3 regions of the Streptomyces sp. NPDC127038 genome follow, and region 1 is predicted to be linked to each of the others. Evidence: riboswitches for the same ligand, from Rfam matches in the RefSeq annotation. Region 1 holds a riboswitch; each other region holds the start of a gene.
What was found. A riboswitch is a leader RNA that binds a small molecule or an ion and turns the genes downstream of it on or off. The one in region 1 is predicted to bind cyclic di-AMP.

Region 1 (7,457 bases):
CGGGCGGCGGGGTCTTCGTGCTGCGGCGGGCCATCGCTGCTGCGGCTCCTTCACAGTCTCTGCCGGGGCATGAACGGGTTCTGACGCGCACCATTGTGGACCGCCCCACTGACAACGCCGACCGCGACCCGTCCGTAGCGCCCCGCCGGCACGCTCCGCGGACGTCACCGGGACCTCTCCGGGACGGCGTTCCGGCCACGCGCCCGGCCGCCTTCCGGCCACGTGCCCGCCGGTCCGCCCGCCCCGCGCCCCACCGCCCCGGGCGCGTCCGCGGCGGCTTCCGCCGAGGCTTCCCCGGGCGGGCCGGGGACACGCGTGAGTCTCGCTCTCGGCGTACGAGGTGCGGGAACCGCGCCACCCGTCCGCGCGCTTGCATACAGTGGCAGGACCGACAGGAATGACGCAGTTCCGCGATCGAAGGGACGTACATGCCCATGGGTCACACGGCCACAGCTGAGGCAGGCTCCGGCGGCCTGACAGCGACCGAGCACCGACTGGCCAACGGCCTGCGCGTAGTGCTCTCCGAGGACCATCTGACCCCGGTCGCCGCGGTGTGCCTCTGGTACGACGTCGGCTCGCGCCACGAGGTCAAGGGCCGCACCGGTCTCGCCCACCTTTTCGAGCACCTGATGTTCCAGGGCTCCAAGCAGGTCCACGGCAACGGCCACTTCGAACTCGTCCAGGGCGCCGGCGGCTCGCTCAACGGCACGACGAGCTTCGAGCGCACCAACTACTTCGAGACCATGCCCGCCCACCAGCTGGAGCTCGCCCTCTGGCTGGAGGCCGACCGCATGGGATCGCTGCTGGAGGCGCTGGACGACGAGTCCATGGAGAACCAGCGCGACGTCGTGAAGAACGAGCGCCGGCAGCGTTACGACAACGTTCCGTACGGCACCGCCTTCGAGAAGCTCACCGCGCTCTCGTACCCCGAGGGCCACCCGTACCACCACACCCCGATCGGGTCGATGGCGGACCTGGACGCGGCGACCCTGGAGGACGCCCGCGCCTTCTTCCGCACCAACTACGCGCCCAACAACGCGGTCCTGTCGATCGTCGGCGACATCGACCCGGAGCAGACGCTCGTCTGGGTCGAGAAGTACTTCGGCTCCATCCCCGGGCACGACGGCAAGCCCGCCCCGCGCGACGGCTCGCTGCCCGACGTCATCGGCGAGCAGCTGCGCGAGGTCGTCGAGGAGGACGTCCCGGCACGCGCGCTGATGGCCGCCTACCGCCTCCCGGAGGACGGCACGCGCGCGTGCGACGCGGCCGACCTGGCGCTCACCGTCCTCGGCGGCGGCGAGTCCTCCCGGCTCTACAACCGGCTCGTACGCCGTGACCGCACCGCCGTCGCGGCCGGGTTCGGCCTGCTGCGGCTCGCCGGAGCCCCCTCCCTGGGGTGGCTGGACGTGAAGACGTCCGGCGACGTCGAGGTCCCGGTCATCGAGGCCGCCGTGGACGAGGAGCTCGCCCGGTTCGCCGAGGAGGGCCCCACGGAGCGGGAAATGGAGCGCGCCCAGGCCCAGTTGGAGCGCGAATGGCTCGACCGGCTCGGCACCGTCGCCGGCCGCGCCGACGAACTGTGCCGGTACGCCGTCCTGTTCGGTGACCCGCAGCTCGCCCTGACCGCCGTGCAGCGCGTCCTCGACGTCACGGCCGACGAGGTCCGGGAGGCCGCCAAGGCCCGCCTGCGCCCCGACAACCGCGCGGTGCTCGTCTACGAGCCCACCACCGCCGAAGCCGCCGACGCGGCCGACGAGACCGACGAGGAGGCGGCGAAGTGACCGAGCTCGCCACCATGGACTTCCACCCCCGGCCCCAGGCCGGACAGCCCAAGCCGTGGGCGTTCCCCGCCCCCGAGCGCGGCACCCTGGACAACGGCCTGACCGTCCTGCGCTGCCAGCGCCCCGGCCAGCAGGTCGTCGCCGTCGAGGTGATCCTCGCCGCGCCGCTGGACGCCGAGCCCGCGGGCCTGGACGGCATCGCCACGATCATGGCGCGCGCCTTCTCCGAGGGCACCGACAAGCACTCCGCCGAGGACTTCGCCGCCGAGCTGGAGCGCTGCGGCGCCACGCTCGACGCGCACGCCGACCACCCCGGCGTACGTCTGTCGCTCGAAGTGCCCGTCTCGCGCCTGGCCAAGGCCCTCGGCCTGCTCGCCGACGCCCTGCGGGCCCCCGCGTTCGCGGACGGCGAGGTCGAGCGGCTGGTGACCAACCGGCTGGACGAGATCCCGCACGAGACGGCGAACCCGGCCCGTCGCGCGGCCAAGGAGCTCTCCAAGGAGCTGTTCCCGAAGAGCGCGCGCATGGCACGCCCGCGCCAGGGCACCGAGGAGACCGTCCGGAACATCGACGCGTCGGCCGTGCGCGCCTTCTACGAGAAGCACGTGCGCCCGGCCACGGCCACCGCCGTCGTCGTGGGCGACCTGACCGGAGTCGATCTCGACGAGCTGCTCGCCGACACGCTCGGCTCCTGGACCGGCTCGTCCGCCGAGCCGCTCCCCGTGCCGCCGGTGAGCGCCGACGACACCGGCCGCGTGATCATCGTCGACCGCCCCGGAGCGGTCCAGACGCAGCTGCTCATCGGGCGGGTCGGCGCCGACCGGCACGACCGCGTGTGGCCCGCCCAGGTCCTCGGCACGTACTGCCTCGGCGGCACCCTCACCTCGCGCCTCGACCGCGTCCTGCGCGAGGAGAAGGGCTACACCTACGGCGTGCGGGCGTTCGGGCAGGTCCTGCGCTCCGCGCCGGACGGCACGGGCGCCGCGATGCTCGCCATCAGCGGCTCCGTCGACACCCCCAACACCGGTCCCGCGCTGGACGACCTGTGGAAGGTGCTGCGCACCCTCGCGGCCGAGGGGCTGACCGACACCGAGCGCGACGTCGCCGTGCAGAACCTGGTGGGTGTCGCGCCCCTCAAGTTCGAGACCGCGGCGGCCGTCGCGAGCACGCTCGCGGACCAGGTCGAGCAGCACCTGCCGGACGACTACCAGTCGACGCTCTACCGCCAACTGGCGGCCACCGGCACCGTGGAGGCCACCGCGGCGGCGGTGAGCGCCTTCCCGACGGACCGTCTGGTGACCGTCCTGGTGGGCGACGCGGCGCAGATCGCGGAGCCGGTCAGGGCCCTCGGAATCGGTGAAGTCACCGTGGTGGCGGCCGAGTAGGACCCGTGCGCCCCGGAAGGGCCCTGACGGCTGAGGAGCCGTCAGGGCCCTCCTCTTTACCGGTGCGGCTCCCAAGATGTCCGTATTCGTGCGGGGGTTACCCCTTCTGCCCTGTGGCATGCATTACAAAAATCGTGATCCGTTTGTTGTTCGAATGAGGCCCCGTCTAGCGTCGGTGCGGCTGTCCGTCACGCACTGCGCCGCGCCCGCGGCACCGGACAGTCATCGCCGAGTCCCCCATGACGCGAGTCAGGGGAGCCGGGGACCCACCGCAGTCCCTGGGGTGAATCGGACGCCCTCTCCGGAGGGGGTCCGTAGGAGACCTTCCTGCTCCGAACCCGTCAGCTAACCCGGTAGGCGAGAGGGAAGGAAAGGATCAGCCCCTACATGGCGTTCACCTGTGGCACCGGCAAGCATCGTCGTACGAGCAGCCGGGTGCACAGCACCACCACGACCGCCGTCGGGGTCGCGGCGCTCACCACCACCGGTGTGATCGGAACCCTGGCCGCTCCCGCGTTCGCCGGAGAGGCCTCCGTCGAGCAGACCGGGCTGACCCAGACCGTCACCCTGAACGACGCGGTCGCCGACCAGATCGACGCCCAGGCGTTCGCGCAGCAGCGCGCCGCCGACGAGGCCGCCGCCCGCAAGCAGGCCGAGCAGACGGCGCGCAAGCAGGCCGCAGCCCAGGCCGCGCAGCTCCACGAGGCCAAGGTGCGCGCCGCCCGCGAGGCCGAGCGCAAGCGCCTGAACACCTTCGTCCTGCCGATCACCGGTTCGTACGTCTCCACGGGCTACAAGGCGAGCAGCAGCCTCTGGTCCTCCGGCAGCCACACCGGTGTCGACTTCCACGCCGCGTCCGGCACCTCGGTCCACGCCGTCGGCGCCGGCACGGTCGTCACGGCCGGCTGGGGCGGTGCCTACGGCAATCAGATCGTGATCAAGATGCACGACGGCACGTACACCATGTACGGGCACCTGTCGTCCATCGGTGTGTCCGTGGGGCAGGCGGTCACCCCGGGCCAGCAGATCGGCCTCTCCGGGGACACCGGCAACACCACGGGACCCCACCTCCACTTCGAGGCCCGTACGACCGCCGAGTACGGCTCCGACATGGACCCCGTCGCGTACCTGCGCTCGCACGGCGTCAACGTCTGACGACCGCTTCGCGGCTTCTTCACCGCTTTCGATGCCCCGGTTCACCGAGCCGGGGCATCGTCGTTTCCGGATGCCGTCTGTCCAAAAAATATCCATGGGTTCAGGCATGCCATCGGAAATTCACGCCTCCTGCAATAGAGTCACTGAAGAAGCGTCAATCGACGGCGTTTCACGGGGATTAAAGCGGAGGTCGGTCATGCGTATTCCGGCGCACTCGGTGTGCACGGCGATCCGTGACGACATCGTCGCGGGTGTCTACGAGCGCGGCGGCCGCCTCACCGAGGAACTGCTCGCGCGGCGCTACGGCGTCTCGCGCGTCCCCGTGCGCGAGGCGCTGCGCACCCTGGAGGCCGAGGGCTTCGTGGTCACCCGCCGGCACGCGGGCGCGTGCGTCGCGGAGCCCACGGAACAGGAGGCCGCGGACCTCCTGGAGATGCGCATGCTGCTGGAGCCGCTGGGGGCCGCGAGGGCCGCGCAGCGGCGCACCGAGGCCCATCTCAAGGTGCTGCGCGGCCTGGTCAGGCTGGGGCAGGAGCGCTCCAGGCGGGGCAACAGCGAGGATCTGCGCTCCCTGGGCGGCTGGTTCCACGAGACGCTCGCACAGGCGTCCGGCAGCGCCGCGCTGACCTCCACGCTGGCCCAGCTGCGCCACAAGATCGCCTGGATGTACTCGGTGGACGCGCCGGCCGACCCCGCGGAGTCCTGGGCGGAGCACGGCGGCATCGTGGACGCGGTCGCCCGCGGCGACAGCGAGCGGGCCCGCGCGATCACGGCCCTGCACACCGAGCGCGCCTCGGCCGCGCACCGGCTCCGCTTTCCGGGCGGCGAGAAGCCGGACCGTGTGAGGAGTTCGCAACATCCCGTAAACATGACGAGCCTGCGTCATTAACACGGGCGCCGTATACAAAGAGGGATATTCGGCGGGGGCTCATTTCTGATGCCCTTTTATTCGCGTGTCCTGAATTATCGCACCCGCCATTACGGCGGCAGCGGCGCGAGGTCCGCCCGGGGTGGCCGGAGAATTTCCGGACGGGAGACGGAAAACGACTGAGCCGCGCCACCCGGAGAGGGTGGCGCGGCTCGGTGCCGTGTGTCCTGGTGCCCGGAGGGCGGCTCAGACGGTCTCGGGGAGCTCGTCGAGCCCCTCGGCGACCAGCTTCGCCAGACGGTCGAGGGCGATGTCCGCGCCCTCGGCGTCCGACGCGAGCACGATCTCCTCGCCGCCCTGGGCGCCGAGCCCGAGGACCGCGAGCATGGAGGCCGCGTTGACGGGGTTGCCGTCGGCCTTGGCGATCGTCACGGGGATGCCGGAGGCCGTGGTGGCCCGGACGAAGATGGAGGCGGGGCGGGCGTGGAGGCCCTCGGTCCAGCCGACGTTGACGCGGCGCTCAGCCATGTGATGCTGCCCTTCGGGGGTTCAGGGTTGTCTAGACCAGTGTTCCATATCGTGAGGCGTGCCCGGACAGTCCCGGGTCCCGCCCCGCCGCGGGGCCGGTCCACGGCCCGTTTCCGAGGTCCGTCACCCTCAGACTGCCTCGCGCCGTTGTCGTACGCGAGCCGTAGTCTGGGGCCCATGCAGACCTCGTCGGACCGGCACGAGTACCCAGCCCACTGGGAGGCCGACGTGGTGCTGCGCGACGGCGGCACCGCGCGCATCAGGCCCATCACCGTCGACGACGCCGAGCGCCTGGTCAGCTTCTACGAGCAGGTCTCCGACGAGTCGAAGTACTACCGCTTCTTCGCCCCCTACCCGCGGCTGTCCGCCAAGGACGTGCACCGCTTCACCCACCACGACTTCGTGGACCGGGTGGGCCTCGCGGCCACGGTGGGCGGAGAGTTCATCGCCACCGTGCGCTACGACCGGATCAACGCGGACGGGATGCCCGCCTCCGCGCCCGCCGACGAGGCCGAGGTCGCCTTCCTCGTCCAGGATGCCCACCAGGGCCGGGGCGTCGCCTCCGCGCTGCTCGAACACATCGCCGCGGTGGCCCGCGAGCGCGCCATCCGCCGCTTCGCGGCCGAGGTGCTGCCGGCCAACAACAAGATGATCAAGGTGTTCACGGACGCCGGATACACCCAGAAGCGCAGCTTCGAGGACGGCGTCGTCCGTCTGGAGTTCGACCTCGAACCCACCGACCGGTCCCTCGCCGTCCAGCGCGCCCGGGAACAGCGCGCCGAGGCCCGCTCCGTGCAGCGGCTGCTCGCCCCCGGCTCGGTCGCCGTCATCGGTGCCGGGCGCACACCCGGAGGCGTCGGCCGCAGCGTCCTCGACAACCTCCGGTCGGCCGGGTTCACGGGACGCCTGTACGCCGTGAACACGGCCCTCCAGGACAAGGAACTCGACGGAGTCCCGGCCCACCGCTCCGTCAGGGACATCGCCGAGCCCGTGGACCTCGCCGTCGTCGCCGTGCCCGCCGAGCAGGTCCCCGAGGTCGTCACGGAGTGCGGCGAACACGGCGTGCAGGGGCTGGTGGTGGTCTCCGCCGGCTACGCGGAGAGCGGCCCCGAAGGACGCGAACGCCAGCGCGAACTCGTACGGCACGCGCGCACGTACGGCATGCGCATCATCGGGCCCAACGCCTTCGGCGTCATCAACACCGCCCCCGACGTCCGGCTGAACGCCTCGCTGGCCCCCCAGATGCCCCGCCCCGGACGCATCGGCCTGTTCGCCCAGTCCGGCGCCATCGGCATCGCCCTGCTCTCCCGGCTGCACCGGCGCGGCGGCGGTGTCACCGGCGTGACCGGCGTGTCGACCTTCGTCTCCTCGGGGAACCGGGCGGACGTCTCCGGCAACGACGTCCTCCAGTACTGGTACGACGACCCGGACACCGACGTCGCCCTGATGTACCTCGAATCCATCGGCAACCCGCGCAAGTTCACCCGCCTCGCACGGCGGACGGCCGCGGCGAAACCGCTGGTCGTCGTCCAGGGGGCGCGGCACGGCGGAACGGCCCCCCAGGGTCACGCCGTACGGGCCACCCGGCTGCCGCACGCCACCGTCTCCGCGCTGCTGCGCCAGGCCGGGGTGATCCGCGTGGACACGATCACCGAACTCGTCGACGCGGGCCTGCTGCTCGCCCGCCAGCCGCTTCCCCGGGGCCCCCGTGTGGCGATCCTCGGGAACTCCGAGTCGCTG
Region 2 (7,457 bases), on a different contig from region 1:
CCAGGAGGGTCATGCCGGCGTCGGTGAGGACGGCCATGTGCCCGCGCCGGTCCGTGGGGCAGCCCTCGCGGGCGACGGTGCCGTCCTTCTCCAGCCGTGCCACCGCGTACGTCAGCCGGCTCCGGGTGATCTTCAGGGCCTCGGCGAGGTCGGTCATCCGCAGCCGCCGGTCCGGCGCCTCGGACAACCTGGACAGGATGGAGTAGTAAAGGTGGGGCATCCCCGCCTCCGCCTGGAGCCGCCGGTCGATGGCGTCCGCCAGGAGGGAGGTCGCGGAGATGTACGAGCGCCAGGCGCGCTGTTCGTCGGCGGAGAGCCAGCGGGTCGTCATGGACCCAGTCTAGGTATTGTTTAAAAATTGAACCACTGCATGTGAAGCCCGCCTGAAGCACCGCATGTGAAGCACGCTTGCAGCACCGCACTTGAACCACGCACTTGAACCACGCACTTGAACCACCGCACTTGAATCGCCGCCCGTGGACCACCCCGCGTGAGCCACCGCGGACGACCCCTGTGCGCGTGTGACCGGAGGATGCGACCCGATGCCCCGTCCCTACGTCCTGCTGTCCGCCGCCGTCTCCCTGGACGGCTTCCTGGACGACACCGGCCCCGAGCGGCTGCTGCTCTCGGGCCCGGCCGACTTCGACCGGGTCGACGAGGTGCGGGCGTCCAGCGACGCGATCCTGGTGGGCGCGGGCACCCTGCGCACGGACAACCCGCGGCTCCTGGTCAACTCCGCCGAACGGCGCGCGGCCCGGGTCGCCGGCGGCCGTCCCGCCTACCCGCTGAAGGTCACCGTCAGCGGCTCGGGCGACCTCGACCCCAAGGCGCAGTTCTGGCACACGGGCGGGGAGAAGGTCGTCTACACGACGGACGAGGGAGCCGTACGGGCGTCCGCCCTGCTGCACGGTCTCGTCGGCGTCGACGTCGTGCCGACCGGCCCCGGGCTCGACTGGCGCGTACTGCTGGAACACCTCCACGACGTACGGGGTGTGCGCCGCCTCATGGTCGAGGGCGGCGGCAAGGTCCACACCCAGCTCGTGCGCGAGCAGCTCGCCGACGAACTCCAGCTCGCGGTGGCCCCCCTCTTCGTCGGACAGCCGGACGCTCCACGGCTGTTCGGGCCCGGCGCGTACCCCCTGGGCCGGATGCGGCTCGCGGAGACCCGGCCCGTCGGGGACGTCGTGCTCATCCGCTACGTGCCCACCGCGCCCGGCACCGGCCCGCTCGCCTCCGCCGCGGACCGGCGCTGGCTGGAGCTCGCCTGCGAGCTCGCGGAGCTGTGCCCGCCGTCGAGGACCGCGTTCAGCGTGGGCGCGGTGGTGGTCGCGGCCGACGGCACCGAGCTGGCCCGGGGCCACTCCCGCGAGGACGGCGACCCCGTCGTGCACGCCGAGGAGGCCGCCCTCGCCAAGCTCGACCCGTCCGATCCCCGGCTGGCCGCCGCCACCGTCTACAGCAGCCTGGAACCGTGCGCCCACCGCGCCTCCCGGCCCGTGCCGTGCGCCCGGCTCATCCTCGACTCCGGGGTGCGGCGGGTCGTCACCGCCTGGCGTGAGCCCGACACCTTCGTCACGGACGCCGACGGGAACGGGCTCCTCGCCGCCGCGGGCGCCGAGGTCGTCGTCCTCCCCGAGTACGCGGACCGCGCCCAGGCCCCCAACCGGCACCTTCTCGCCCGCTAGGGCTGTCCGACCGGCACCGGGGCACTTGGGGCGGGCCCGGCGCCGGGTTCGGTGGTGCCGGAGGGGCGGGCCTGAGCGGGTGTGATTCGCGGTCCCGCAGATGGCGTACACTTGGGTTTACCGACGCGGGGTGGAGCAGCTCGGTAGCTCGCTGGGCTCATAACCCAGAGGTCGCAGGTTCAAATCCTGTCCCCGCTACTGAACACCAGAGGGCCGGAACTCGGATTCACGAGTTCCGGCCCTTCGGCATGTTCCCCCTCGGCCGTTCCTCGGCGTTTTCCCGAGGGGCCCCGGTGTCCCCCGTTCCCCGGCGGAGTCCGGCTTTCCGGCGGACACCGTTCTCCCCCGGTCGGGCCACACCGGTCGCCCGCCGCCACCGCACCGGTTCTTCTGGACGGGTGGGGCAGCCAGGAGGTGAGCGGCGGACCGGAGAACTCGACGACCGGGCCGGCCGGCCCCCGCCCCCCGCCCGGCGGCCGGGGACCACCCCGCCGCCCGGACCCGCGGGAGACCGCCCGCGCGGGCTCGGACCCGCCCGCACCCTCGTCCGGGCCCTGCCCGTGCTGCTCGTCGCCGCCGGGATCGTCTACGACTGCCTCACCCCGGCCGCCTTCACCGCGGCCCCGTTCTTCACGGCCGCGCCCCTGGTCGCCGCACCCTTCTACTCCCTGCTCGGCACCGTTCTCGCCGGCGCCCTCGCCGTCGGCGCGGTGCTCGCGGTCCACTTCGTGCTCGGCATCGTCCTGCACGCCGACGCCGTCACCGAGGTGGTCACCGTGACGACGGCCGCGGTCCTCGCCGTCCTCGTCAACGTCGTGGTCCGGCGCGGCGACGAACGGCTCGCCTCGGTCCGGGAGATCGCCGAGTACGCCCAGCGCGCCGTGCTGCCCGAACCCGAGGACCGGATCGCCGGCCTGGAGGTCGCGGCCCGCTACGAGGCGGCGCAGGAGGACGCGTTCATCGGCGGCGACCTGTACGCCGTACAGGACTCCCCGTACGGCGTACGCGTGGTCGTCGGGGACGTACGCGGGAAGGGGATGACCGCCGTGGCCGCCGTCGCGACGGTGGTCGGGGCGTTCCGGGAGGCGGCCGAGCAGGAGGCGACCCTTCAGGGCGTCGCCGGACGCCTGGAGCGGGCGCTGACGCGCGCGGGCACCCGGCACGACGACGCCGAGGCCGCCGAGGAGTTCACCACCGCGGTCCTGGCCGAGATCCCGCACGGCGAGGGCGTCGTACGCGTCGTCAACCGGGGCCATCCGCCACCCCTGCTGCTGTGCCCCGACGGCACGCTCGCCGTCCTCTCCGCCGGGACCTTCGCGCTGCCCCTCGGAATGAGCGAACTGGGCGACCCGTACGCCCCGGCCGTCCAGGCACCCTTCCCGCGCGGGGCGACGCTGCTCCTGCACACCGACGGACTCTCCGAGGCCCGCGATCCGCGCGGGCGGTTCTTCGATCCGGAGGCCTGGTCGGCCGGACGGGATTTCCCTTGCCCCGACGGGCTGCTGACCGCCCTGTCCGAGGCCGTTCGACGGCACACGGGCGGCGCGCTGACGGACGACATGGCACTGCTCGCCGTCCGGCGCCCCTGCGGGGGCACTCCTGAGGGCCTCCGCGACCCGCTTTCACGGCGGCGCCCGTGACACGTACCGGCGGCGCGCGGCCAACTCGCCCGTTTTTCAACGCTCATGACCCCAAAGTCCAGACCAAAAGCCGTTAACGATCACTCGGAACATCTTGGAATTCGGTGGCCGGGTCTATTAACGTTCGATAACGCAGCGCGGCCGTAACAGCCGTCACAAGAGGTGGCTCCGTGCGCACGCGCCGAATCCCGCAAGGGAACCGGGGACCCACATCGTGGGGTGAATCGAGCGTAACCCGCCGTGGTCGCACGGTGGCAGTCGCCCGTAGGAGACCTTCCTGCTCCGAACCCGTCAGCTAACCCGGTAGGCGGCATGGAAGGAAAGGAGTGCGCCCACGTGGCGTCCAACCGGCCCGCTCAGCCATCCCCGTTCGCGCCGAACGAAACGCACACCTTCGGCTATGACAAGGACGAGGAATCCTGGGAGGAGTGGAATCCCACCGCGGATTCTCTCGCTCCCGTCCGTGGCCGGCACCGCACGGGCAAGCAGCGCGGCGGAGGACTCGCCCGCAGTTCCACGGTTCTCGGTGTCGGCGTCATCGCCGCGGTCGGCGGCGGCGGCATCGCCAGCGCCGCTCCGGGCAAGGCGCCCGTCTCGATCTCGCTGCCCGACCTGTCGTCGGTCACCGCGTCGGCCAAGGCCCTGCTGTCGGACGGCGGATCCAGCACCGCCAAGGGTTCCTCGACCCCGCTCACCACCGCCGGTCTGACCAGCTCCGAGACCGCCCACGGTGTCACCGACGCCGGTGAGGCGCTGCGCGACCGCATCATGCAGCAGGCCAAGTCCCAGCAGAACCGCGCCGACACCGCCTCGCAGCAGGCCGCCCAGAGCGCCGCCGCGAAGAAGGCCGTGGAGACCGCCACCAAGCAGCAGAAGGAGGCGGAGCAGAAGGCGCTGGACGCGGCCAAGGCCAAGGCCGAGAAGGAGCGCCTCGCCGAACTCGCCAAGAGCTACACGCTGCCGACCTCCTCGTACACCCTGACCTCGCGCTTCGGCGAGGCCGGCGCGCTCTGGTCCTCCGGCTACCACACCGGACTCGACTTCGCGGCGCCCACCGGCACGCTCATCAAGGCGATCCACAGCGCCACCGTCACCCAGGCCGGCTGGGCCGGCTCGTACGGCTACCGCACGATCCTCACCCTCGACGACGGTACGGAGCTGTGGTTCTGCCACCAGTCCTCCATCAGCGTCAGCGTGGGCCAGAAGGTCGCCACCGGCGATGTCATCGGACGCGTGGGCGCGACGGGCAACGTCACCGGGCCGCACCTGCACCTCGAAGTGCACCCGAACGGCGACCCCACCGCCATCGACCCGATGGCGTGGCTCCACAGCAAGGGCCTCAACCCCTGATCCCCGATCCCCGGCAGTCCTGACGCCACCCCCCCTGCGTCAGGACTCCCGGTCGGGCAGGCACGGACACCCTCCGCCGCCCCCGCCCTCCACGGGTGCTTGTGGAATACATCCATCCGGTGCGGGTGTTGAGGCCGTACATGACTTCCCTTCGCAAGCTCGGTGCGTCCGACCTCGAGGTGTTCCCGCTCTCCCTCGGCGGCAACGTATTCGGCTGGACGGCCGACGAGACCAGCTCCTTCGCCGTCCTCGACGCCTACGCGGCCGCCGGCGGCAACTTCCTCGACACGGCCGACTCCTACTCGGCGTGGATCGAGGGCAACGAGGGCGGCGAGTCCGAGACCATCATCGGCAAGTGGCTGAAGACCCGCGGCAACCGCGAGGACGTCGTCGTCGCCACCAAGGTCAGCCAGCACCCCGCCTACCCGGGGCTGTCCGGCGCCAACATCAAGGCCGCGGCCGACGCGTCGCTGCGCCGCCTGGGCACCGACCACATCGACCTCTACTACACCCACTTCGACAAGACCGAGGTTCCGGTCGAAGAGATCATCGGCGCCCTCGACGAGCTGGTGAGGGCCGGGAAGGTGCGGCACATCGCCGCCTCCAACATCTCGCCGGAGCGGCTGCGGGAGTCCCTGGAGTTCTCCGACCGCGAGGGCCTCGCCCGCTACGTCGCGCTCCAGCCGCACTACAACCTCGTCTCGCGCGACACCTACGAGGGCGCCCTGCTGGACGTCGCCTCCCAGGCGGGTCTGGCGGCCGTCCCCTACTTCGCGCTCGCCTCCGGGTTCCTCACCGGCAAGTACCGCCCCGGCACGGACGTCGACTCGGCGCGGGCGGCCGGCGCCGCCAAGCACCTCGGCACCGAACGCGGACCCAAGGTCCTCGCCGCCCTCGACGAGATCGCCGCGTCCCACGGCGCCGCCGTCCCGACGGTCGCCCTCGCCTGGCTCGCCGCGCAGCCGACGGTCGCCGCGCCGATCGCCTCCGCCCGCACGGTCGAGCAGCTCCCTGCCCTGCTGGGCGTCGCGGACCTGGTCCTGACGGACGAGGAACTCACCCTCCTGACACGGGCGTCGGCGTAACACGTAACACGTAACACGTAACAGCAGGTCAGCAGGTCAGCAGGTCAGCAGGTCAGCAGGTCGGCCGGCCGGTCAGGTGGTCGGCCGGCCGCAGCCGGCCGGTCTAGGAGCGGTACGGGTTGTACGCGGGATACGGGGCCGGCGCGGAGGGCTGCGCCGGCGGGCCGTACGGGCGCGCGGGCGGGACCGCGTAGCCGTAGCCGGGGGCCGGCCAGGGCGGCGGTACGGGCAGCGGTGCCGTGAGCCGGGCCGCGTGGGCGAGCGCCGGACGGGCGGTCTCCCGGCGGCGCCACAGCTCCTCCAGCAACTCGCGCTCCCGTACGACGAAGTCGGCGCCCGCCCGGCCCCTGCGCCCCCGGTGCCGCAGGAACGCCAGCGAGGTCGCGTACGCCTCGTACTCCGCCACCGAACGCGCGGCGCTCTTCCCGAAGTGATGGCGGGCGTACTCGCGGGCGATCTGCCGCGCCCGCATCGAACCGAGCACCCAGGGTTCCGCCGCGCCCAGCCAGCCGGCCGCGGTGTACACGGGCAGTTCGGCGCGGATCGTCCGCAGCTCTCGCTGCCGGGTCCAGACGACGAGCCAGGTCAGCAGCCCGAACGCGGGAACCATGAACGCGGCGTACACCCCGAAGAACCCGAACCGGCTGAAGCCCGAGGAACCGTTCCAGAGCGCGTGCATGCCCATCGCGAGCAGGAGTCCGGTGAGGGGGAGCAGGACGCGGCGCGTGCGCTGGCGTTCGGCGGACAGCGCCGCGAACCCGAAGCCGATGCCGGTCAGCACGGTGAAGAGCGGATGCGCGAAGGGCGACATCACCACCCGGACGAAGAAGGTCGCCGCGGTGACGGAGGCGAGTCCGCTCTCCCCGCTGAGCCGGTCGGTCCCGAACGCGGTCCCGAGATAGAGGATGTTCTCGGTGAAGGCGAAGCCGGTGGCGGTCACCCCGGCGATGACGACCCCGTCGACGATCCCGGTGAAGTCCCGTCTGCGGAAGAGGAACACGAGCAGCACGGCCGCGGCCTTCGCCGACTCCTCCACGACCGGCGCGATGACGGTCGCGCCGAGGGTGTCCGCGCCGGAGGGATCCGCGGTCGTCATGGCTATCCAGCGGGTCGCGAAACTGTTCGCGACGATCGCTATCAGCGCGGCCGCGCAGGCACCCCAGGCGAACGCGAAGAACAGGTTGCGCCAGGGGCCCGGTTCGACCCGGTCCAGCCAGCGGAAGGCCGCTATGAGCAGCGGCACGGGGAACACGGCCAGGCCGAGGCCGACCAAGAAGCCCTCGGTCCCCGTCTGTTCGCGGACGAGCGCGAGGATGACCAGGCCCGACAGCGCGAGCAGGCTGATCAGCGCTCCGTACCGCACCCAGCCCCGCTGCCACCAGTGCGGATGTCTCGGCGCGGGTCCGGCGGGGGAGCCGGGCCGGGTCGGGTACGGGGGATGGATGGCCACGGCATTGACCCTAACGAGGGAGGGCGTCGCCCGCGACGGTAACCGGGTCCCCGGGAATTCCCGGCGGACGCCGGCGGGTGCGTGCGGGTCAGCCGCCCGAGGTGTGCTGGTCTCGATGCTGTACGCGCCGGAAGAGGAGGTCGTTCACCACATGACCCTTGTCCAGTCCCTGGCCCTCGAAACGGGTCAGCGGCCGGAACTCCGGACGCGGCGCGAAACCGCCGTCGGGCACGGTGTTCTCGAAACC
Region 3 (7,457 bases), on a different contig from region 1:
GACCGGGTACGGGGACGTACGGAGGACGCTTGCCGAGCCGTGCGGCTCGGCCCTCGCGAGAGCCGGGGTCGGCCCTCGTGAGAGGTGGGCTCAGCCCTTGAAGCGGGGGAACGCCGAGCGGCCGGCGTACACCGCGGCGTCGTCGAGGATCTCCTCGATGCGCAGCAGCTGGTTGTACTTGGCGACACGGTCCGAGCGGGCCGGGGCGCCGGTCTTGATCTGGCCGCAGTTCACGGCGACCGCGAGGTCGGCGATGGTGACGTCCTCGGTCTCGCCGGAGCGGTGGGACATCATGCACTTGAAGCCGTTGCGCTGGGCCAGCTCGACGGCGTCCAGGGTCTCGGTCAGCGAACCGATCTGGTTGACCTTGACGAGCAGGGCGTTGGCGGAGCCCTCCTCGATGCCGCGGGCCAGACGCTCCGGGTTGGTGACGAAGAGGTCGTCGCCGACGATCTGGACCTTGTCGCCCAGCTTGTCGGTGATGACCTTCCAGCCGGCCCAGTCGTCCTCGTACAGCGGGTCCTCGATGGAGACGAGCGGGTACGCGGAGACGAGCTCCTCGTAGTACTCGGTCATCTCGGCGGCCGAGCGGGACTTGCCCTCGAACTCGTACTTGCCGTCCTTGTAGAACTCGGACGCGGCGACGTCGAGCGCGAGCGCGATCTGCTCGCCGGGGACGTAACCGGCCTGCTTGATGGCCTCGACGATGAGGTCGAGGGCGGCGCGGTTGGACTCCAGGTTCGGGGCGAAGCCGCCCTCGTCGCCGAGGCCGGTGGACAGGCCCTTGGTCTTCAGCACCTTCTTGAGGGTGTGGTAGACCTCGGCGCCCCAGCGCAGGGCCTCGGAGAAGGACTCCGCGCCGATCGGGGCGATCATGAACTCCTGGATGTCCACGTTGGAGTCGGCGTGCGAGCCGCCGTTCAGGATGTTCATCATCGGAACGGGCAGCAGGTGCGCGTTCGGGCCGCCCAGGTAGCGGAACAGCGGCAGGTCGGACGCCTCGGAGGCGGCGTGCGCGACGGCGAGCGAGACGCCGAGGATGGCGTTGGCGCCGAGCGAGCCCTTGTTGTCGGTGGCGTCCAGGTCGAACATCGCCTGGTCGATCAGGCGCTGCTCGGTGGCGTCGTAGCCGACGAGCTCCGGGCCGATCTGCTCGATGACGGCGAGGACGGCCTTCTCGACACCCTTGCCCTGGTAGCGGTTGGGGTCACCGTCGCGGAGCTCGATGGCCTCGAACGCTCCGGTGGAGGCGCCGGACGGAACGGCGGCACGACCCGTGCTGCCGTCGTCGAGGCCGACCTCGACCTCGACCGTGGGGTTGCCTCGGGAGTCCAGGATTTCCCGGGCTACGACGACGTCGATGGACGGCACGAGCATCTCCTTATGGGATGTGACGCGGGTACGCGGAGCTTGGCAGCCCCGCGGGATGAGCCTAACCGGCTCACGGGGATCGGCCAGCGATCGACCACCCCTTGAGCGGAACTGAGCGTACATATTGTTCCTGAACGGAACAAAAAAAGAAATAAAAAACCCCGCTCCGGTGCGTGCGGGGGAACACGCGCCGGAGCGGGGAGCCCGTGGGGACGGGGGGCCTCGGCGGCCTCCGGTGCGGAGGCCTCACGAGGGGGCCGTCGTGCGGCCTGACGCTGCGGCACGGTGCCGGGACCGGGCCGCCCTCCGCCGAGGAAGGCCAGGTCAGCCGGTGCGCCGCACCGCTCAGTGGAGGTGCAGCTGCTGGCCCGGGTAGATGAAGTCGGCGTCGGCGACGATGTCCTTGTTCAGCTTGAACAGCTTCTGCCAGCCGCCCTTGACGTGCTTCTTCTCGGCGATCGAGCTCAGGGTGTCGCCCTTGACGACCTTGTACTCGCCGTCACCCTTCTTGACCTTCTTGCCGGTCGGCGTGGTGACGGTCTTCTGGACGGCGGGGCGCTCCGCGGAACGGGCGGCGTGCTGCTCCGTCGTACGGGTGGCGGGGGCGCTCTGCGAGCCGCTCGACGAGGAGGACGTGGAGGGGGCGGCCGGGGCGGAGGAGGCCGAGCCGCCGGCGTACGGGGTGCTCGACAGGCCGGTGCCGCAGGTCGGCCAGGCGCCCTTGCCCTGCGCGGCGAGGACCTTCTCGCCGACGGCGATCTGCTGCGCCTTGGAGGCCTGGTCGGCGGTCGAGGCGTACGCGGTGCCGCCGTACGCGGCCCAGGTGGAGGACGAGAACTGGAGGCCGCCGTAGAAGCCGTTGCCGGTGTTGATCGACCAGTTGCCGCCGGACTCGCACTGGGCGACGGCGTCCCACTCGGAGGCGGTGGCGGCGGAGGCGTTGCCGGCCGCCATCAGCGGGGCGGCGATGGCGACACCGGTGACACCGGCGAGAGCGGCGACGCGGGTGGCCTTGTTCGGACGACGGTGCTTGCCCTTGCTGGAGAACAGCATGGAGAGATCCCCTCACCGACGCCTGCGAGGTGAGCTGTCGGGTTCGGGCCGAATGAGTTGCCCGGCCACGCGCCTTCGGTCCCGTCTCCAGGACTCCCGGCACGCGGCTTCACCCCAAGCCGTTCCCGGACGTCTCTCGACTCCCGGGCCCGGCACTTACCTTGGGTCCCCCGCTCCTGCCCACGGCGCATGACGCGACGACTGTTCCCGTACGGCCGTTGGCAGGATTCGGCGTTGCGACCGTCGGGGCCCGCTGTGGCGAGCGGTCACGACCGTAAGCAGTCGATCGCCGGAAATTCAAAGACGATCAGGGCTTCTGAGACCCATCTCTCACTTGCGCCAAATGGGACATTCCACAGCGAACCGTGACGCGAACTCCCGCTACTGCTGGGCCGTTTCGGCGACGACGACAATGCTCCGACCAGGGACGACGAGGCCGGGACCGCTGTCGGCGGCCGTCGGGTCGGGGGCGGTCAGCTTGCCCAGGTCGTTCTCGAAGCCGAGGTTGTCGGAAGAGTTCCAGAGACTGCCCAAGACCTTTGCGGCGTAGGAGTCGTCGGGGGACGAGTCGTCGACGGCGTCGCTCCCGGCGGTCGCCGCGTGCCGTCCGGCGGAGCCGTCCTCGCCCGTCGCGCTCTCCGAGGCCTCTCCGCCGCGGTGCCGGCCGGTGCCGGTGGTCGCGTCGTCGGACGCACCCGAAGAGGCTTCCTTCTGACCCGACTTGGACGGATCGGCCGTTTTGTCACTCTTGCCCGTGTTCGCACCGGTCGCGCCGGAACTCGCCGAGGCGCTGGGCGACGGGGTGCCGGTGGACGGGGTGGAGGATTCACCCGAAGCGGACGAACCGCTCGAAGCGGACGCGCTGGGCCCGGTCGCCAGACCGGACGAGACGTAGGAACCGGCGTCACTGCTCGCCGAGTCGCCGGCCACGCCCGTGTCGACGCTGACCTCGCCCGAGCCCTTGCTGAGCCCCGAGAGCGGCCCGCAGGTCGGCCAGGCCGCGAGGCCCGTGTCGGCGAGCACCTTCTCGGCGACGGCTATCTGCTGCGAGCGGCTGGCCTGGTCGGCGGTCTGCGCATAGTCCAGGCCGCCGTGCGCCTCCCAGGTGGCCTGGTCGAGCTGGAGGCCGCCGTAGTAGCCGTTGCCCTGGTTGGAGCTCCACGCCCCACCGCTCTCGCACTGGGCGACACGGTCCCAGGTGGTGCCGTCGGCCGCGCTCGCGCTCGCCGCGGCGAGCAGCGGGATGGCGATCGCAGATCCGGTCACCCCTGCGGCGACGATGAGTGCCGGGGCCTGACGAGGGCGACGGTGACGGCCGTTCCCGGAGAGCATGCGGAAGCCTTTCGCGTGACAGCGGGGAGCAGCGCGGCTCCCGTCAATCAGGAAGCGTGGGCGCCGCGTTGATGGGTGAACGTAGCCGCAGTCGATCGCTGGTTACAAGTCGATGCAGTACAGATCACGCGAAGATCACAGATTTGATGGACCGTCACGTTCCGGTAGCCGTGGGAGCGCTCTTTCCGGTATGCGGAAGGATCACTTCAGCAGTGGCGGCGAAGGGTCGGCGATGGGCCGATCACGGCCTATTTGACCGGGGTGAACTCCACCGGAAGCGTACGCAATCCCCGCATAATGAGGCCTCCGCGCCAACGCAAATCGGTCGATTCTCCAGCGAGTTGGAGGTCGGGAAGACGCCTCAGGAGCGTCCCGAGCGCCGTCTGTCCCTCCAGCCGGGCGAGCGGCGCGCCCAGGCAGTAGTGGATGCCGTGGCCGTATCCCAAGTGCTGAAGGTCACTTCGGGAAAGATCGAGCGTGTCCGGATCCTGGAAGCGTTCGGGGTCGCGGTCCGCCGCCGCGAGCACCACGAGCACGGGATCGCCGGCCGCGATGTCCTGCCCGCCGATCCGCACGTCCTCGGTCGCGAACCGCCACGTGGCCAGTTCCACCGGCCCGTCGTAGCGCAGGAGTTCCTCCACTCCCGTCTCCAGCAGCCCGCTCTCCCCGGCCGCGAGGGAGGACTGGAGCCGCTCCCGCTGCCCGGGGTGGGTCAGCAGGGAGTGCATCCCGTTCCCGATGAGGTTGACCGTCGTCTCGAACCCGGCGAAGAGCAGGATGAAGGCCATCGCGGCGGCCTCGTTCTCGGTGAGGTGCTCGCCGTGGTCGGAGGCGCGGATGAGCCCGGAGATGAGGTCCTCGCCGGGCTCGGGCTCCGGGGTCAGGGCCTCGCGCTTGCGGTGGATGAGCTCGGCCAGGTACCCGCGCATCTTCTTCACGGACCGGGCGACCCCGCCCCTCGGCCCGCCGCCGTGCCGGATCATCATGCCCGCCCAGTCCCGGAAGTCGTCCTGGTCCTCGCGCGGGACGCCGAGCAGGTCGCAGATGGCGTAGATGGGGAGCGGGAAGGCGAACTCGTGGATGAGGTCGGCGGATCCGCGGGCCGCGAACCCGTCGATGAGCTGATCCGTCAGCTCCTGCACCCGGGGAGCGAATTCGGCCACCCGCCGGGGGGTGAACGCCTTGCTGACGAGCCGCCGCAGCCGGGTGTGGTCCGGCGGGTCGATGTTCAGCAGATGCGTCATCAGCTCGGCCTTGCGCTCCCCGGGGATCCCGGTCCGGCCCTTCGCGTGCTCGGGCCCGTCGTGATGCGCGGGGTTCTTGGACAGCCGCTGGTCGGCGAGCGTCTGCTTGGCGTCGGCGTACCGCGTGACGAGCCAGGCCTCCACGCCGCTGGGCAGCCTGGTGCGGTGCACGGGCGCGTGCTCCCTGAGCCAGGCGTAGGCCGGGTAGGGGTCGGTGGCGAACTCCCAGGTGAAGAGTTCGGGGGCGGCGCTGGAGGTGGCTTCGGGCTCGGTCACTCCCCGACGGTATCCGGGTGGCCCTCCGCCGCTCGGATCGCGTCACGGTAGGTGCGTGCCGCCGCCCGCAGGGCCGCCTCGGGGTCGACGCCCTCGGCCTCGGCCCGCACGGCCATCGCCAGCAGTTCGTACCCGACGCCCTCGCCGGCGGGCAGCGGGACGTCGAGTCCCGCCGTGCGCGCCCGGGACGACAGCTTCGCCGTCAGGGCCAGGCCCGGCTGGCCGAGCGGGACGCCCTGGGTGACGGAGGTGCGCCGCTTCTCCTCGGCCTTGGTCCGCAGCCAGTGCTCCTTGACCTCCTCGGGGGTGCCGGCCGTCTCGTCGCCGAAGACATGGGGGTGGCGGTGGATCAGCTTGGCGACGATCCCGCCGGCCACGTCGTCGACCGAGAACGGGGCCTCCGGGTCGTCCTCGGCGATCCGGGAGTGGAACACGACCTGGAGCAGGACGTCCCCCAGTTCCTCGCGCAGTTCGTCCCGGTCGCCCTCCTCGATGGCCTCGACGAGCTCGTACGCCTCCTCCAGGCCGTACTTCGCCAGGCCCTCGTGCGTCTGGCGCGACGACCAGGGGCACTCGGCGCGGATGCGGTCCATCACCTGGACGAGGTCGAGCAGCCGGGCGCCCGGCAGGTCGTACGAGGCGGGCAGCAGTTCCAGGTCGGGCATCCGTGTGCGGCCGGAGCCGGCGAGACGGGCCAGACCGTCGGTGAGCCGGGGTTCGCCCTCGCCGGTCGCGACGACCACCACCGTGCGGCCGCCCTCGCAGGCGTCGACCAGGTCCCGCGCGCTCGGGGACTCCGTGTCCACCGCGACGCCGGCCTCGCGCAGATACGGCACCTGCGGGTGCGCGCCGTCCGAGCACAGCACGCGGTCGGCACCGTGCAGCGCCTGCCAGGCCTGCCAGGACAGCAGCCCGGGCGCGACCCGGTGGCTGGTGGTGAGCAGGACGATACGGCCGGGCCCGCCGTCGCCCGCCTCGTCGACGGTCGCGTCGGCCGCGGTCCGCCCGCCGCCCTGGGCGGCACCCGTCGGTTCACTGATTGCGTTCACCCCTCGAACGTAACCCACGCGGCCGGCACCCCCGGAGTTGTCCACAGGCCGGGAGGTGCCGGGGCAGCCGTCCACAGGGCGGGAGGCGCCGGAACCGTCCACGGGCCGGGGGCGACGGCGGATCCGTCCACGGCCCGGGAGGGGCGACGGCGGTCCGTCGCCCCCGGGGGGCTAAGCGGTCTGGGGCTGCCCGGCCGCCACCGACACCTCGCGCAGCCACGGCGTCTTCGCGTCGACACGGCTGCTCTTCTGGACGTCCCAGGTGCCGTAGCGCGGGTTCAGGTCGACGTGGAGTTCCTTGGACGCGGAGGACATCGCCTTCCAGAAGGCTGCCTTGCCGGTCGTGGTGTTCATGTCGATGCCGAGCGCGGCGGCGAGCTTGCGGGCCTCGATCTCGGTGCGCAGGCTGTCGTCGAGGCGCTCGGGCGCCACGCCGTAGTTCGACAACCAGGCCGTCTCCAGCGCCTTCGAGCCGCCCGCCTGCTGTTCGAGGGCCGCGCGCATCTGCTGGGAGTCCTTGCGGGTGACGGTCACCCCGGCGTTCCTGGCCGCCCGGTCGAGGACCCGGTCCAGGACCATGCCGTGCAGGGTGTCGCGGGCGAGGGTGCCGGTGCTCGCGACGACCTGCGCGTACTGGGCGTCGTCCTTGCTGGCCGCGCGCTGCGCCGAGCGCACCTCGCCGACCCGGCTCTCCAGCTGCGAGACGGTGATCCGGCTGCCGCCGACGACGGCCGCCGCGCCCGGATGGGCATCGCTGCCACAGCCGGTGAGCAGGGGGGCCGCGGCGACGATCGCGGCGGAGAGGACGAGCGCGGTGCGACGGCGGCGGTGCAAGGAAGCCTCCCGAGGAGATTGTGCGACGGTGCACAAAGTCTTGCGGTGATCGATGGTAGGCAGTGGCCCGCCTCTCGGCCAGCCATTCGACCAACGATTCACGACGACTTCAGGCACCGCCGCGGCTTCCCCGCCTCGGGGAACGGCCGTTGTCCGCCCGTACGGGTGACTCCGGGCCGGTCCTCGCGTCAGCCGGTGATGGCGACCGGCGCGTCCCAGGCGTCGCGGTCCACGGTGAACGTGACGCCGCCGTGGGTCTCCTTGCTGTTGACCATGTACTGGTGGGCGCGGCTGTGGC

Region 2: it holds a riboswitch for cyclic di-AMP, as region 1 does, so the genes downstream of both, ACFWI4_RS31630 (M23 family metallopeptidase) here and ACFWI4_RS21525 (M23 family metallopeptidase) in region 1, are expected to answer to the same signal.
Region 3: it holds a riboswitch for cyclic di-AMP, as region 1 does, so the genes downstream of both, ACFWI4_RS25700 (transglycosylase family protein) here and ACFWI4_RS21525 (M23 family metallopeptidase) in region 1, are expected to answer to the same signal.

What each region holds. Positions count from the first base shown of each region.
Region 1 is NZ_JBHXDQ010000030.1:62,099-69,555, forward strand. It holds gene ACFWI4_RS21510 (DNA topoisomerase (ATP-hydrolyzing) subunit A) at 1-34, opposite strand, end outside; gene ACFWI4_RS21515 (M16 family metallopeptidase) at 429-1,781, shown strand; gene ACFWI4_RS21520 (M16 family metallopeptidase) at 1,778-3,166, shown strand; cyclic di-AMP (ydaO/yuaA leader) riboswitch at 3,383-3,541, shown strand; gene ACFWI4_RS21525 (M23 family metallopeptidase) at 3,554-4,321, shown strand; gene ACFWI4_RS21530 (GntR family transcriptional regulator) at 4,518-5,210, shown strand; gene ACFWI4_RS21535 (HPr family phosphocarrier protein) at 5,436-5,717, opposite strand; gene ACFWI4_RS21540 (GNAT family N-acetyltransferase) at 5,895-7,457, shown strand, end outside.
Region 2 is NZ_JBHXDQ010000059.1:45,072-52,528, forward strand. It holds gene ACFWI4_RS31610 (MarR family winged helix-turn-helix transcriptional regulator) at 1-331, opposite strand, end outside; gene ACFWI4_RS31615 (dihydrofolate reductase family protein) at 543-1,685, shown strand; tRNA gene ACFWI4_RS31620 (tRNA-Met) at 1,810-1,883, shown strand; gene ACFWI4_RS31625 (PP2C family protein-serine/threonine phosphatase) at 2,084-3,325, shown strand; cyclic di-AMP (ydaO/yuaA leader) riboswitch at 3,495-3,650, shown strand; gene ACFWI4_RS31630 (M23 family metallopeptidase) at 3,662-4,675, shown strand; gene ACFWI4_RS31635 (aldo/keto reductase) at 4,816-5,760, shown strand; gene ACFWI4_RS31640 (PrsW family intramembrane metalloprotease) at 5,864-7,210, opposite strand; gene trmB (tRNA (guanosine(46)-N7)-methyltransferase TrmB) at 7,299-7,457, opposite strand, start outside.
Region 3 is NZ_JBHXDQ010000041.1:40,760-48,216, forward strand. It holds gene eno (phosphopyruvate hydratase) at 91-1,377, opposite strand; gene ACFWI4_RS25700 (transglycosylase family protein) at 1,717-2,424, opposite strand; cyclic di-AMP (ydaO/yuaA leader) riboswitch at 2,429-2,668, opposite strand; gene ACFWI4_RS25705 (transglycosylase family protein) at 2,806-3,690, opposite strand; gene ACFWI4_RS25710 (cytochrome P450) at 4,005-5,276, opposite strand; gene ACFWI4_RS25715 (nucleoside triphosphate pyrophosphohydrolase) at 5,273-6,226, opposite strand; gene ACFWI4_RS25720 (SurA N-terminal domain-containing protein) at 6,497-7,159, opposite strand; gene ACFWI4_RS25725 (glycoside hydrolase domain-containing protein) at 7,348-7,457, opposite strand, start outside.